DNA from 3 places in the Planococcus sp. PAMC 21323 genome. Region 3 is predicted to be linked to each of the others. Evidence: riboswitches for the same ligand, from Rfam matches in the RefSeq annotation. Region 3 holds a riboswitch; each other region holds the start of a gene.
What was found. Region 3 has a riboswitch for S-adenosylmethionine ahead of PLANO_RS13375 (methionine ABC transporter ATP-binding protein). Riboswitches for the same ligand answer to the same signal wherever they lie in the genome.
Positions count from the first base shown of each region.

Region 1: it holds a riboswitch for S-adenosylmethionine, as region 3 does, so the genes downstream of both, PLANO_RS12785 (O-acetylhomoserine aminocarboxypropyltransferase/cysteine synthase family protein) here and PLANO_RS13375 (methionine ABC transporter ATP-binding protein) in region 3, are expected to answer to the same signal.
Region 2: it holds a riboswitch for S-adenosylmethionine, as region 3 does, so the genes downstream of both, PLANO_RS11175 (methionine biosynthesis PLP-dependent protein) here and PLANO_RS13375 (methionine ABC transporter ATP-binding protein) in region 3, are expected to answer to the same signal.

Region 1 is NZ_CP009129.1:2,593,773-2,598,149, forward strand. Features, by position in the region: gene metX (homoserine O-acetyltransferase MetX) at 1-719, opposite strand, end outside; gene PLANO_RS12785 (O-acetylhomoserine aminocarboxypropyltransferase/cysteine synthase family protein) at 732-2,024, opposite strand; SAM riboswitch class I at 2,120-2,237, opposite strand; gene PLANO_RS12790 (glycerol-3-phosphate acyltransferase) at 2,371-3,012, shown strand; gene pepT (peptidase T) at 3,138-4,355, shown strand.
Region 2 is NZ_CP009129.1:2,215,152-2,219,528, reverse strand. Features, by position in the region: gene metC (cystathionine beta-lyase) at 115-1,287, opposite strand; gene PLANO_RS11175 (methionine biosynthesis PLP-dependent protein) at 1,271-2,404, opposite strand; SAM riboswitch class I at 2,479-2,583, opposite strand; gene PLANO_RS11170 (LLM class flavin-dependent oxidoreductase) at 2,806-3,813, shown strand; gene PLANO_RS16110 (hypothetical protein) at 3,896-4,066, opposite strand; gene PLANO_RS11165 (hypothetical protein) at 4,250-4,377, opposite strand, start outside.
Region 3 is NZ_CP009129.1:2,706,934-2,711,310, forward strand. Features, by position in the region: gene PLANO_RS13365 (MetQ/NlpA family ABC transporter substrate-binding protein) at 1-76, opposite strand, end outside; gene PLANO_RS13370 (methionine ABC transporter permease) at 89-760, opposite strand; gene PLANO_RS13375 (methionine ABC transporter ATP-binding protein) at 750-1,763, opposite strand; SAM riboswitch class I at 1,832-1,936, opposite strand; gene PLANO_RS13380 (carbon-nitrogen family hydrolase) at 1,986-2,774, opposite strand; gene PLANO_RS13385 (pyridoxal phosphate-dependent aminotransferase) at 2,860-4,023, shown strand; gene lepB (signal peptidase I) at 4,094-4,377, opposite strand, start outside.

The sequences.
Region 1 (4,377 bases), 110 kb from region 3:
TTTCCTTGATAATTTAAATATGACTGAACATTAAATTCGCCATCTTTATCGCTTCGTTCAAACCGTTTATTGAACATATTGCCGCTGCGATAAGTGACCATGCCTGCCATTCTAGCTACTTCAAATCCTTTGATCAAACTAGCATCTTTATAATTTCCACCGTTATATTCCTTATCATTTTCGATAGCCACTATCCCAATATGATTAAAGGCTACTCCATAATCACTGTAATACGGCGTTACGGCTAGCGGAAGTATTGCATCGACAAATTCAGGATACATTCTCCCCCATTCTAGCGTTTTCATCCCACCAAGAGATCCACCGATTACCCCAGCTACCTTTTCGATGCCCAGTTTTTTTAATGCTACATATTCCGCTCGGACCATATCCCGTATTGTTAATGTTGGGAACTCTGCATTGTAGGGAGTTCCTGTAATAGGATTTATCGATATAGGACCGGTTGATCCATGACAACCACCCAATACATTAAAAGTAATCACCTGAAAAATAGTTGTATCCACTGGTTTCCCTGGACCTATCATCCCTGCCCACCAGCCCGGATTTTGCTCTGTGCCTACTGCATATTGATCACCAGTCAGCGCATGACAAACCAGAATAACAGGAGCACCTTTATCTCCGAGACGTTCATATGCAAGTTCTACATGTTCTATCGTCTTAGCTGAGTCCAGGGTTAACGAGCCAATGGATACTTTTTTCATGCCGATTCCTCCTTATACTTTTTCTAACACGGTCACTTGTATTGCTTGCTCTAAGTCAGCGATTAAATCTTCAGCATTTTCTAATCCGACAGAGAGTCGGATTAGCTCTTCTGTTACGCCTGATGATTTCAGCTCATCATTGTTTAATTGTTGATGAGTCGTAGATGCTGGATGGATAATAAGTGACTTTGCATCGCCAACATTGGCAACATGGGACCAAAGCTTAATGCTGTCGATTACTTTGCGTCCTGCTTCTCGTCCACCTTTAATACCGAAGTTAACAATCGATCCATAACCATCGTTTTTCAAGTATTTCTTCGCAATTTGATGAGATGGATGATCTTCAAAGCCTAGGTAATTGACCCATTCAATTTGTGGATGCTGTTTTAAATACTCTGCGATAATTTGAGCATTGTTATTATGCTTTGGAATGCGCAAATGCAAAGTCTCTAATCCTTGCAACAATGCATGAGCGCTATCAGGACTTAACGATGGACCAAAGTCACGCAATAATTGAACACGTAATTTTGTCGCAAATGCAGCATTCGGTACATCAATACCATAACGTAGCCCGTGGTAAGTTTTGTCCGGCTCGGTATAGTTCGGGAAGCGTGGATTGTCCCAATTGAATTTCCCTGCGTCTACCGCTACTCCACCAATTGTCGTTCCGTGTCCACCAATCCATTTTGTCGCCGAATGAATGACAACATCTGCTCCAAATTCAATAGGATTACTGCCATATGGTGAAGCAAACGTATTATCAATCAATAATGGCAAACCATGTGCATGAGCAATTTCTGCCACTTTCTCTACATCAAAAACATTTAAACTTGGATTACCGATAATTTCCCCAAATACTGCTTTTGTTTTATCTGTAATGGCTGCTTTAAAATTCTCTGGGTTTGTCGCATCAACAAATTTTGTCGTAATTCCATAACGCGGCAATGTATTTGCAAATAGATTGTAAGTGCCTCCATAAAGACTGCTATCCGCTACGATTTCATCTCCAGCTTCTGCAATGTTCAAAATAGAAAAAGCGATTGCGGCCATTCCTGAAGAAAGAGCTACAGCTGCAGTCCCACCTTCTAGTAAAGCTACTCGTTGCTCAAATACATCAACTGTTGGATTCATAATACGTGAATAAATATTGCCGACATCTTTCAAACCAAATAAATCTTGTGCATGCTGGGTATCTTTAAAAACATAAGAAGTAGTTTTATATACCGGTACACCTCTCGATCCCGTTGTTGGATCTACTTGTTGTCCGCCGTGTAATAATAATGTTTCTGGTTTTAAGTTTGTCATTTTCCATTCCCCCTATTTTTTGTTTTGTAACTGCGAAGGGGGACGAAAAAAGCCCCCTTCGCTAAGAAGAGGGCCGAATATACGGAGTTTTCCTCCTCTTATCTGTCAGAACCTATAACTCCGGTTCTGTAGGAATTAGCACCTTTCCAGACAAAATCGTCTGTTGGTTGCCGGGCATCACAGGGCCTATCCCTCCGCCACTCTTGATAAGAGTATTAAATTTAGTTTTTGATCTTGTTTTGTAGTATAGGAACTTTATTTCTGTTTGTCAACCCTATTAATCAAAATATTTTGAAACCTCACTCTATTTTAAACGTTATCTATTAATAGAATGGAGGAACCGGCTATGTTTATTTGGATTTTGCTATTATTTTTTATCAGCTATTTAATTGGTTGTTGTCATGGCTCTTTGGCGGCACAGCTGTTATCTGGTGTGAATGTCAAAAACGCTGGGATCAAAAATTCTGGTGCCTCGAATGCCGCTATTGTTTTAGGTTGGAAATACGGATTGCTCGTTGCTATTATTGATATCTTTAAAGGTTTTGCGGCAGTTGCAGGGTTACGTTTACTACTAGGTTTAGGTAATTTCTCTCCTGAACTCATATGGACGATGCTATTTATTGGCGGTGCTGGAGTTATTTTGGGTCACAATTTCCCGTTCTTTATGAAGTTTGATGGAGGTAAAGGAACCGCTTCTGTTATTGGCGTCATGATCGCACTCGACTGGAAGCTTGGTATACTTGGCCTATTATTATTGATTGCCGTTTCTCTTATAACAAACTATCTTGTCATTGGTGTACTCGTGTTATATGCAGTTTTCTTTGTAATAGCATTTGTCCCTGCAATTGGATCTTGGCCGCTAGTAATCTCTACTCTTCTTTTCACAATGGCCATTTGGAAACACCGTGAAAATATTATGCGAATAAAGAATGGCAATGAAACAAAAGTATCTTCGATTTTTCGGAAGAAACCTTCAGCACCTATTTAATACGAGTGCAAAAAAAATTTTGTTATTAAAACGATGTCCACCCTGGGCATCGTTTTTCTTTTGCGACAGAATTTTCTTGCTTCGTGTTAAAATAGAATCAAGACTGATTTTAGGGGGATTTATACATGTTTGAATCGTTAATTGAACGACTTGTTCGTTATGCAAAAATTGATACACAATCTGATTTCACAAGTGAGTCAACACCTTCTACACCGGGGCAATGGGACTTACTCCACGAACTAGAAAAAGAAATGACAAGTATCGGACTCACAGATGTTGGTATGGACGATGCTGGGTACCTTTTTGGAACCTTGCCTGCAAATACAGATAAAAAAATTCCGGTCATTGGTTTTCTAGCTCACGTTGATACAGCGACTGATTTCACCGGGAAAAATGTCAATCCAAAACGTATCGATCATTACGATGGCCAAGATATCCAATTAAACGATAGCATCCAGATGACCGTATCTGATTTTCCTGATTTGAAAAATTACGTCGGTCATACGTTGATCACAACAGACGGCACGACACTTCTTGGTGCTGACAATAAAGCTGGTATTGCGGAAATTATGACAGCCATGGATTATTTAGCTCAGCACCCAGAAATCGAACACGGAGAAATTCGCGTCGCCTTTACACCTGATGAAGAGATTGGTCGTGGTCCTCATAAATTTGACGTTGATCGCTTTGGTGCAGAGTACGCTTATACGATGGATGGAGGTCCGCTTGGCGAATTACAATACGAGAGTTTTAATGCAGCGAGTGGTAAATTGATTGTTCAAGGGAAAAGTGTTCACCCAGGATCAGCTAAAGACAAAATGGTAAATGCGCAAACGGTCGCGATTCAATTCCAGCAAGAAATGCCCAAAAATGAAGTTCCTGAACTAACGGAGAACTATGAAGGATTTATTCATTTGAATAGTTTTGAAGGTACTGTGGAATCTGCTGAATTAAGCTATATCATTCGTGATTTTGATAAAGAAAAGTTTGAAGCGAAAAAGCGCCATATGCAAGCTGTTGCAGAAAAACTTCAGCAACAATATGGAGACGAAGCCATTCGTTTAGAAATAGAAGATCAATATTACAATATGCGCGAAAAAATCGAACCGGTTATGGAAATCGTCGACAACGCCGAACGTGCCATGATTACTTTAGGTATCAAACCGAATATTGTTCCAGTTCGTGGAGGTACCGACGGCTCTCAACTATCTTACATGGGACTTCCTACACCAAATATTTTTACAGGCGGCGAAAACTATCACGGGAAATACGAATTTATTTCCGCTGAAAACATGGAAAAAGCTGCACAAGTCATTATCGAAATTGTTAAATCAGCTAAATAAAACTCAAAAAAGACGTATTGGA
Region 2 (4,377 bases), 490 kb from region 3:
TTTTTTTTAGAGTTGTGTCTAAAAAAGTAAAATATGAAATTTGAATGATTCAAAAACAAAAAACATCTTTTACCGAGTTGGTAGAAGATGTCTTCAATTTAGTAAGGGAGTTATTTAATTAGCGATACTTAAACCTTTACGGCGTGCGACTTGCACAAGCGCTTGAGTTAAATCTTGTATCAAGTCGTCGGAATGTTCAAGGCCGACTGAATAGCGTAATAAGCCGTCAGTGATTCCGCGTTTTTCACGTTCTTCTCGAGGCATAGAACCGTGGGACATGGTTGACGGGTACGATAATATTGATTCAACTGCACCTAAACTGACCGCAAATATTGGGATTCTTAAGTGTTCAACAAAAATACGAGCCGATTTTTTATCAGCTAAGCGGAAGGAGAAGACGGCTCCTGCGCTTTTCGCCTGACGTTCGTGAATCGGATTACCCGGATGGAATGAAAATCCAGGATAATAAACTTCTTCGATTAATGGATGGCTGTGTAAAAATTCAGCAATTAGTCGAGCTGATTCGGTCGATTGAGTTAAGCGCGCCCCTAAAGTTTTAATGCCTTGAATTAGCAAATAAGAATCTTGAACACCTAAAACAGAACCAAAGGTGTTTTGGATAAAACCTAACCGATTGCCGAGATCTTCGTCATTTGTAACGGCCAGTCCGGCAATAATGTCACTATGACCAGATAAAAATTTAGTTGCGCTATGCAAAACAATATCGGCACCGAGTTCTAAAGGGTTTTGATAAAGGGGTGTCATAAATGTATTGTCGACAAATGTTAAGCAACCATTGGCTTTTGCTAATTTTGCAGCAATTTCGATATCTGTAATGTTCATTACAGGGTTTGAAGGTGTTTCTAAATAAATAACTTTTGTATTAGGTTTTATAGCATTGGCCATAGCATTTAAATCGGTCATATTAACAAATGTATACTCAATCTTGAATTTATCTAAAACTTCAGTGATAAAACGATAAGTTCCACCATATACGTCTTCGGAAACTAGGACATGATCACCGGAAGATAGGAGCATAAACGCAGAAGAGATAGCAGCCATCCCTGAGGAAAAGGCAAAACCACGCGTGCCGCCTTCGAGTTCTGCGATCGTTTCTTCAAGTGCGAGACGTGTAGGGTTACCTGAGCGGCTATAATCAAAAGGTCCAAATGAGTCTAAGCTTTTCTGATGAAATGTAGAAGACAAATAGATCGGTACGTTAACGGCCCCAGTGATTGGATCAACTCCGGTAGAGTGAATAAACTTGGTTTCAATACGATCGGTCATATTCAACAACCTCCTCTTTCAATTTTGAAAATGCTTGTGTTAGGTCAGCGATTAAATCATCTACTAGTTCAACGCCAACAGAGAAGCGCAATAAACGATTGCATACGCCACGTTTTGTACGTTCTTCAAAAGGAATATCTGCATGAGTTTGAGTGGCAGGGTAAGTGATAAAGCTTTCGACGCCGCCAAGACTTTCAGCAAACGTGATGAGCTTGATCCTTTCTAAGAATGGTCCAATCCAAAATTCTTCCTGCAACCGGAAAGATAGCATACCGCCCTTACCTGGATATAATACGTCTGAAACTTGCGGCTGACGAGATAAGAATTCTGCAATTGCTTTGGCATTCGCTTCGTGCTGTCTCATGCGTAAGGGTAATGTCTTTAATCCTCGAACCAATAGCCAAGAGTCGAAAGGGGAGAGAACAGCACCAACAGAGTTATGAAATGTAGCGAGTTTGTCGCAAATTTTGTCTCCTTTAGCGACAACAAGTCCAGCCAATACGTCATTATGACCCCCGATATATTTTGTAGCGCTGTGAATTACAATGTCTGCTCCAAGTTGAATTGGTTGTTGGAAAAAAGGGGTTAAAAACGTATTATCTACTATTAATAGAAGTTTATGCTTTTTAGCTAACGCAGCAAAAGCGATAAGGTCGATTTCCTGCATAAGCGGATTTGTAGGCGTTTCGATAAAAAGAGCTCGTGTATTTGCCGTTATTTTATTCTCTGTATCTTGTACGTTTTTAAATTCAGCGTAGATTGGATGGATATTATAAGTCGCTGAAAAATGATCCAATAAACGATATGTACCACCGTAAATATCTTCCGGTACTAATAATTCATCACCTGGACGGAACAAAGATAAAACCAATTGAATAGCCGCCATTCCAGAACTACAAGCATAGGCAGCATCAGCCCCTTCAAGTTTAGCAAACCCTTCTTCTAAAACAGAACGTGTCGGATTTTTAGTCCGAGTGTAATCAAAACCAGTTGATTGACCCAGTCCTTGATGCGCATAAGCGGTGGATAAGTATATAGGTGGGTTTACTGCTCCAGTTGTGTCATCACTGCGATTACCCAATTGAACCAATAAAGTTTCTAAACTCTGCTTTGTCATTTTGCTCATCCTCTCCGCAATAAAATAGGGGCTTTCTTCATAAAAGAAGAAAGCCCCTATCAGGAAACACATTCTTCTCATCTGCTAGGCAAAGCCTATTGGATTTAGCACCGTAGTCTTCGTCAGACTGGTTGCTGAGACTTCATAGGGCCAAATCCCTCCGTCTCTCTAGATAAGAAATATCTTATTAAATTGGTGGTGTTACTGTTTCGATGTTCCTTATCATAAATCATTTGATAGAGGAAAGCAAGAAAGAATTTTAATTAGTTTGAATAAAAAGAAAAAAGAGGCAAGCAGATTAGAAGCGATAATGCAGCTACCATTTTTCAAAGTCTGAGCAAAAAAAAGGATGTATTCATTAAACATCGCTACAATGGAGAGGAATAGGAGTGAAGGTTATTATGCAAATTAAGAAATTCGAAAATATTCCATTGTCTGTCCTCGATTTAGCACCAATCAATGAAGGTGCTGAAACGGCACAAGCATTCAAAAATAGTGTGGATTTGGCTCAACACGTGGAGTCACTAGGTTTTAATCGTTTTTGGTTAGCTGAACATCACAACATGCCGGGAATTGGTAGTTCGGCTACTTCTGTACTGATCGGTCACATTGCAGGAGCAACCAACTCGATTCGTGTAGGTTCAGGTGGCGTTATGCTTCCAAATCACGCACCATTGGTGATTGCTGAACAGTTTGGTACGCTGGAAACCATTTATCCAGGACGCATCGACTTAGGCTTAGGGCGTGCGCCAGGAAGTGACCAAGCGACCGCTCATGCATTGCGCCGTAGTTTGCAAAGCAATGGCGAAGATTTTCCGCAACAAGTAGCAGAATTAGAAAATTACTTTTCAGAAAATCCAGTGGGCCGCGTGCGCGCTTTCCCGGGAACAAATATGAACGTGCCACTGTGGCTTCTTGGATCGAGCGGGTTTAGTGCACAGCTTGCTGCATTAAAAGGGTTGCCGTTTTCATTTGCAAGTCATTTTGCACCAGATTATATGATGCAAGCCTTACAGCTTTATCATCAAAACTTTAAACCGTCAAAAGCGTTGGCCGAACCATATGCAATGCTAGGTGTGAATGTAATTGTTGCCGAAACACAAGAACGCGCGGAATGGTTAGCGACTTCTTCGCAACAACAAATGTTCTCATTAATGAGAGGGGAACCAACAACATTCCAACCACCAATTGATAAATTAGAAGATGTTTGGTCAGACCGTGAAATTGCCATTTTCCGAGATAAATTAAATTCTGAATCGATGATTGTCGGAACACCTGACCTTGTTAAGCAAAAGTTGAAAAACTTTATCTTAAAAACACGTGCCCATGAAGTGATTGTCCATTCACCGATCTTCTATCATGAAGAGCGGCTCCAATCATACAATTATTTGGCGGAAATGATGAAATAAATGAAACTCCTGTTCTCAGAGCAGGAGTTTTTTTTGCATAAAAAATCGCTTTTCCCTATTTTGGAAAAGCGACTTAGCTTTATTAGTGAAGTTCTTTAGCTATCTTTTCATCACGTTGTTGTGCTCTAAATATTTTTTCTTTTTCATCAAATGAAAATACAGGTGCTCCTTCGCCAATCATATTCAGAATCGCATTAAAATCTTCATCTAGACGAAGTTCAACTTCACGTGGATCAAGTACTTTGTGTTCCATTATGACCAACCTCCTCATTTAATAATCACCAATCATGGGACAACTAAAACAAGAATTACCCTTCATCTCTATTATACAGAATATTTTGTTTAATAGCGAAGGAATGGCTTTACTAACGTTGATTAATATCAATAAAAGAGATGCTTTAAAAGTCATTGTTCATAGACTTTTAAAGCATCGGTTTTATTGTTGGTTTGTTTCTGCATTTAACACCATGGATTCAAAAAATAAGCTAGGTGATGTTTCATACCATTCTAAAGAAGTTAAGTCAGCTGTTCGCTTATCAATGTATGAGTAAGCGAGCTGAGTGC
Region 3 (4,377 bases):
TTGTTTCGTTTTCTTCACTACCGCATGCTGCTAAAGCCAATGCACTTGCTGCTACAATTAATCCAAATTTTTTCATGTCATTCTCCCCTTATCGTTTATCTATCGCTTTCGCTGTATAGTCTCCTGCTTGTTGAATTACTTGAACCAGTACGATCAAAATAACGACCGTGACAATCATGATGGTGTTATCGTATCGATAATAACCAAAGCGAATGGCTAAATCGCCTATACCTCCGCCACCTACAACACCAGCCATAGCTGAATAGGCGACTAAGCTAATGATGGTTAACGTAATCCCTTGTACGATACTTGATTTTGCTTCAGGAAGTAACACGTCTTTAATGATCATCCATGGTGTAGCACCTACTGCAATCGCTGCCTCAATTACACCTTTGTCAATTTCACGAAGTGAGTTTTCTACAATTCGAGCAAAAAAAGGAATAGCTGCAACAGATAAAGAAACGCTTGCGGCAACTGGACCAATTGTTGTTCCTGTGATTAATTTCGTTAGCGGAATAAGTGCCACTAACAAAATGATAAAAGGAATGGAGCGTACAATGTTTACAATAAAGCCCACCACTGAATTTACTGGACGATTTTCTAGGAACAAACCTCGATCTGTTATAAACAATAAAATGCCAAGTGGCAATCCAATAATCAGTGACACCGATAGCGAGATGCCGATCATCATCAATGTTTGGAAAAATGCTGTTTGTATTTCTGGCCATAATTCAATAATTCGTCCCCATTCAATTCCCACTCGATATCACCTCCACGATTGCCGCTCTATTTTCTAAATACCGCAATGCCTCCATAACTTCCATTTCAGCGCCTTTCAACTCCATAATAAAGACGCCAAGTGGTCGTTCTTGAATATACTCGATAGCTCCGTGTAAAAAGTTGCCTTTTACCGAAAAGTTCTGCAACATATCGGAAATAACGCCTTCGCCTGCTACACCACCTTTAAATAGCACTTTCACTAAAGTTCCTTTAAATTCTTTCAAAATATGTATTGGAACATTAAAGGATACGACACTAGAAATAAATTCTTTCGTTAGCTCCTTTTGAGGATCTGCAAAAATATCGTATACTTGTCCTTCTTCAATGACTCGTCCGCCTTGCATAATAGCCATTCGATCACAAATTTCTTTTACAACATTCATCTCGTGAGTGATTAACACAATGGTGATGTTCAATTTCCGATTAATTTCTTTCAAAAGACGCAAAATGGATAAAGTCGTATTAGGATCGAGTGCTGATGTTGCTTCGTCACATAACAAGACTGCTGGATTATTTGCTAATGCCCGTGCGATGCCAACTCGCTGTTTTTGACCTCCACTCAACTGTGCCGGGTAAACGTCTCGTTTATCAGACAAGCCAACCATTTCTAGCAGTTCTTCTACACGTGTTTTAATCTCTTTAGAAGGTGTACCAGCCGCCCGAAGTGCAAAAGCGATATTGTCATAAACCGTCTTTTGACTAATCAAATAAAAATGTTGGAAGATCATACCGATTTTCAATCGTGCTTTTCTTAATTGATTGCTGCTCAACTTAGTTAAGTCTTTGCCATCGACTACGACACTGCCAGAGCTTGGTCGCTCAAGCAAGTTGATACAGCGAATCAGTGAACTTTTCCCAGCTCCTGAATATCCAACAATCCCAAAAATCTCACCTTTTCTGACTCTAAGTGAAACCTGATCTACTCCAGTAACGGTGCCGTGTTTCGTTATGTACGTTTTCGTTAAGTTCTCAATATGTATCATAGCTTCCCCCTAGCAACAAAAAGATGCCTCTTTCATCAAGAAAGAGGCATCGAAAAGTTTATTTTCTCGACTTATCTTCCGGAACGCTTTCACATTCCGCAGGACTTGGCACCTTCCCAATTGGGGGTTGCCGGACGTCATAGGGCCTACCCCTCGGTCTCTCTTGATAAGTTAGTTTATTAGATTGGATTTTATATTACAGACATGTTTTCAAAGTGTCAATTAAATTTTGAATGTTTCGTATAATTTTTCTCGACGATCGTCAAAGACCGGGATTCGTTTGCGGACTTCTTCAACTTCTTGTAAATCAATTTCCGCATACCCTATGCCTTCTTCTTTTTTCATGTCTAATCGAATTTCTCCCCAAGGAGCTATAACCATCGTGCTGCCACCAAATTCGTTTTTGGGGTCACTGCCAATACGGTTAACTGCAACGATAAAGCATTGGTTTTCAATTGCACGTGCTTGCAACAGAATACGCCAATGATCGATTCGAGCTTCTGGCCATTCTGCAGATACGAATATAAGCTTCGCATCGTTTAACGCCTGTGCACGAATCCACTCAGGAAAACGAATATCATAGCAAATAACCCCACCATAAACGACATTATCCAATTTAAATGTACCGAGAGTATCTCCTTCTTCTAAATGAATGTGTTCATCCATTAATCCAAAACGATGCGCTTTGTCATATTCAGAAACAAGCTCACCTTTTTTATCGACGACATACATCGTATTATAAAAACCATTATTTTTCTCTGTTGAAACAGAACCTCCAACAATGTTTACTGACTTTTCTTTTGCGAAGCTTTTTAACATCTCCACTGTTCGGTTTGTACTGTCCGCTAACGTATCAAGCTCTGTTAACGCATAACCTGTATTCCACATTTCGGGTAGAACAATGGTATCTGCCCCATTTTCAGCAGCTTCCGCTAAATAGTTCAATACTTGCTGGTAGTTCTTTTCTGGTTCCCCAAATACAATATCCATCTGAACACATGCAACCTTCATATTCTCTCCTCCAGTAGACAAGATAACCTAAATTCTATAAGATTCGGAGTAGAAGTGCAATTATTTCGAAAATGAGGAGAATTATATGGACTTTTCTAACCGTTTACAAAATTTACCCACTCAATTTTTTGCATCCCTCGTTGCAAAAACTAGCAAAGCCGTCGCGGAAGGACGCGATGTCATTAACCTTGGACAAGGCAACCCTGATCAGCCGACACCCGGCCATATCGTTAAAGCATTGCAAACTGCAGTGACAGATCCCAAAACACATAAGTACTCACCCTTTCGTGGAATTTCAACTTTGCGACAAGCTGCAGCAGATTTCTATAACCGCGAATATGGCGTCGAGATAGACCCTGATTTAGAAGTCGCAATTATGTGTGGAACCAAAATTGGTTTAGTGGAATTGCCATTAGCATTGCTAAATCCTGAGGACCTCTTATTGTTACCAAACCCGGGCTATCCTGATTATTTATCTGGCGCCCCTTTAGCAAATATTGATTTTGAACTGATGAAATTAAATCCGCAAAAAGGCTATTTGCCAAATTATGAAGAGTTATCTGAAGATATTTGCTCCCGTGCAAAATTAATGTATTTAAATTACCCAAACAACCCTACTGGTGCAGTAGCCACCAAAGAATTTTTTGATGAAACTATTGCTTTTGCAAAAGAAAATAATATTGCTATTGTTCATGACTTTGCTTATGGTGCTGTTGGTTTTGAAGGCAAAAAACCTGTTAGTTTCTTACAATCTGAAGGCGCAAAAGAAGTGGGCATTGAAATGTATACTTTATCGAAAACTTACAATATGGCTGGCTGGCGTATTGGGTTTGCTGTTGGGCATTCGAAAATGATTGAAGCGCTAAACTTAATTCAAGATCATTTATTTGCTGGGTTATTCCCCGCTGTGCAACTTGCTGCAGCAGAAGCTTTAAACGCCGATCAGCAATGCGTGGATGATTTAGTAACTCTCTATGAAAAACGTAGAAATGTACTTGTCACAGAGTGCGCCCGTATTGGGTGGGAAATAACAGCTCCACAAGGCTCGTTCTTTGCTTGGTTACCTATTCCAACAGGTTTTACGAGTGTTGGATTTGCTGATTACCTTCTTGAAAAAGCTGATATCGCAGTCGCTGCCGGCAGTGGTTTTGGAGATGGTGGTGAAGGCTTTATCCGTGTTGGATTGCTTGTTGATGAAAGCCGTATTGTTGAAGCATTAAAACGAATTGAGAAACTCGAGTTATTTTAAACAGCAAAAGACAGCTTCCCGTTTTTAGAGGAAGCTGTCTTTTGTTATCTATGAGATAAATAGAATGGGTTTATTCGACAATACCGATATGTTCAAACGGGGAAATTCGAACTTTCACTTCCCCTACAATACTCTTTTCAGAAATAAATCCTAAAACTCGAGAATCGGTACTGTTCAAGCGATTATCTCCCAACACATAATAAGATTCCGCGGGTACAGTAAATTCTTTTAAATCCTCTGTTAGTCGTAGCATTCCCATTCGCTTTGCTGCTTTTAAGTTTTTTTCTAAATAAGGCTCGACTACATTTTCTCCATTTATATACAACTGATCATCGTTCATGGAGATAACATCTC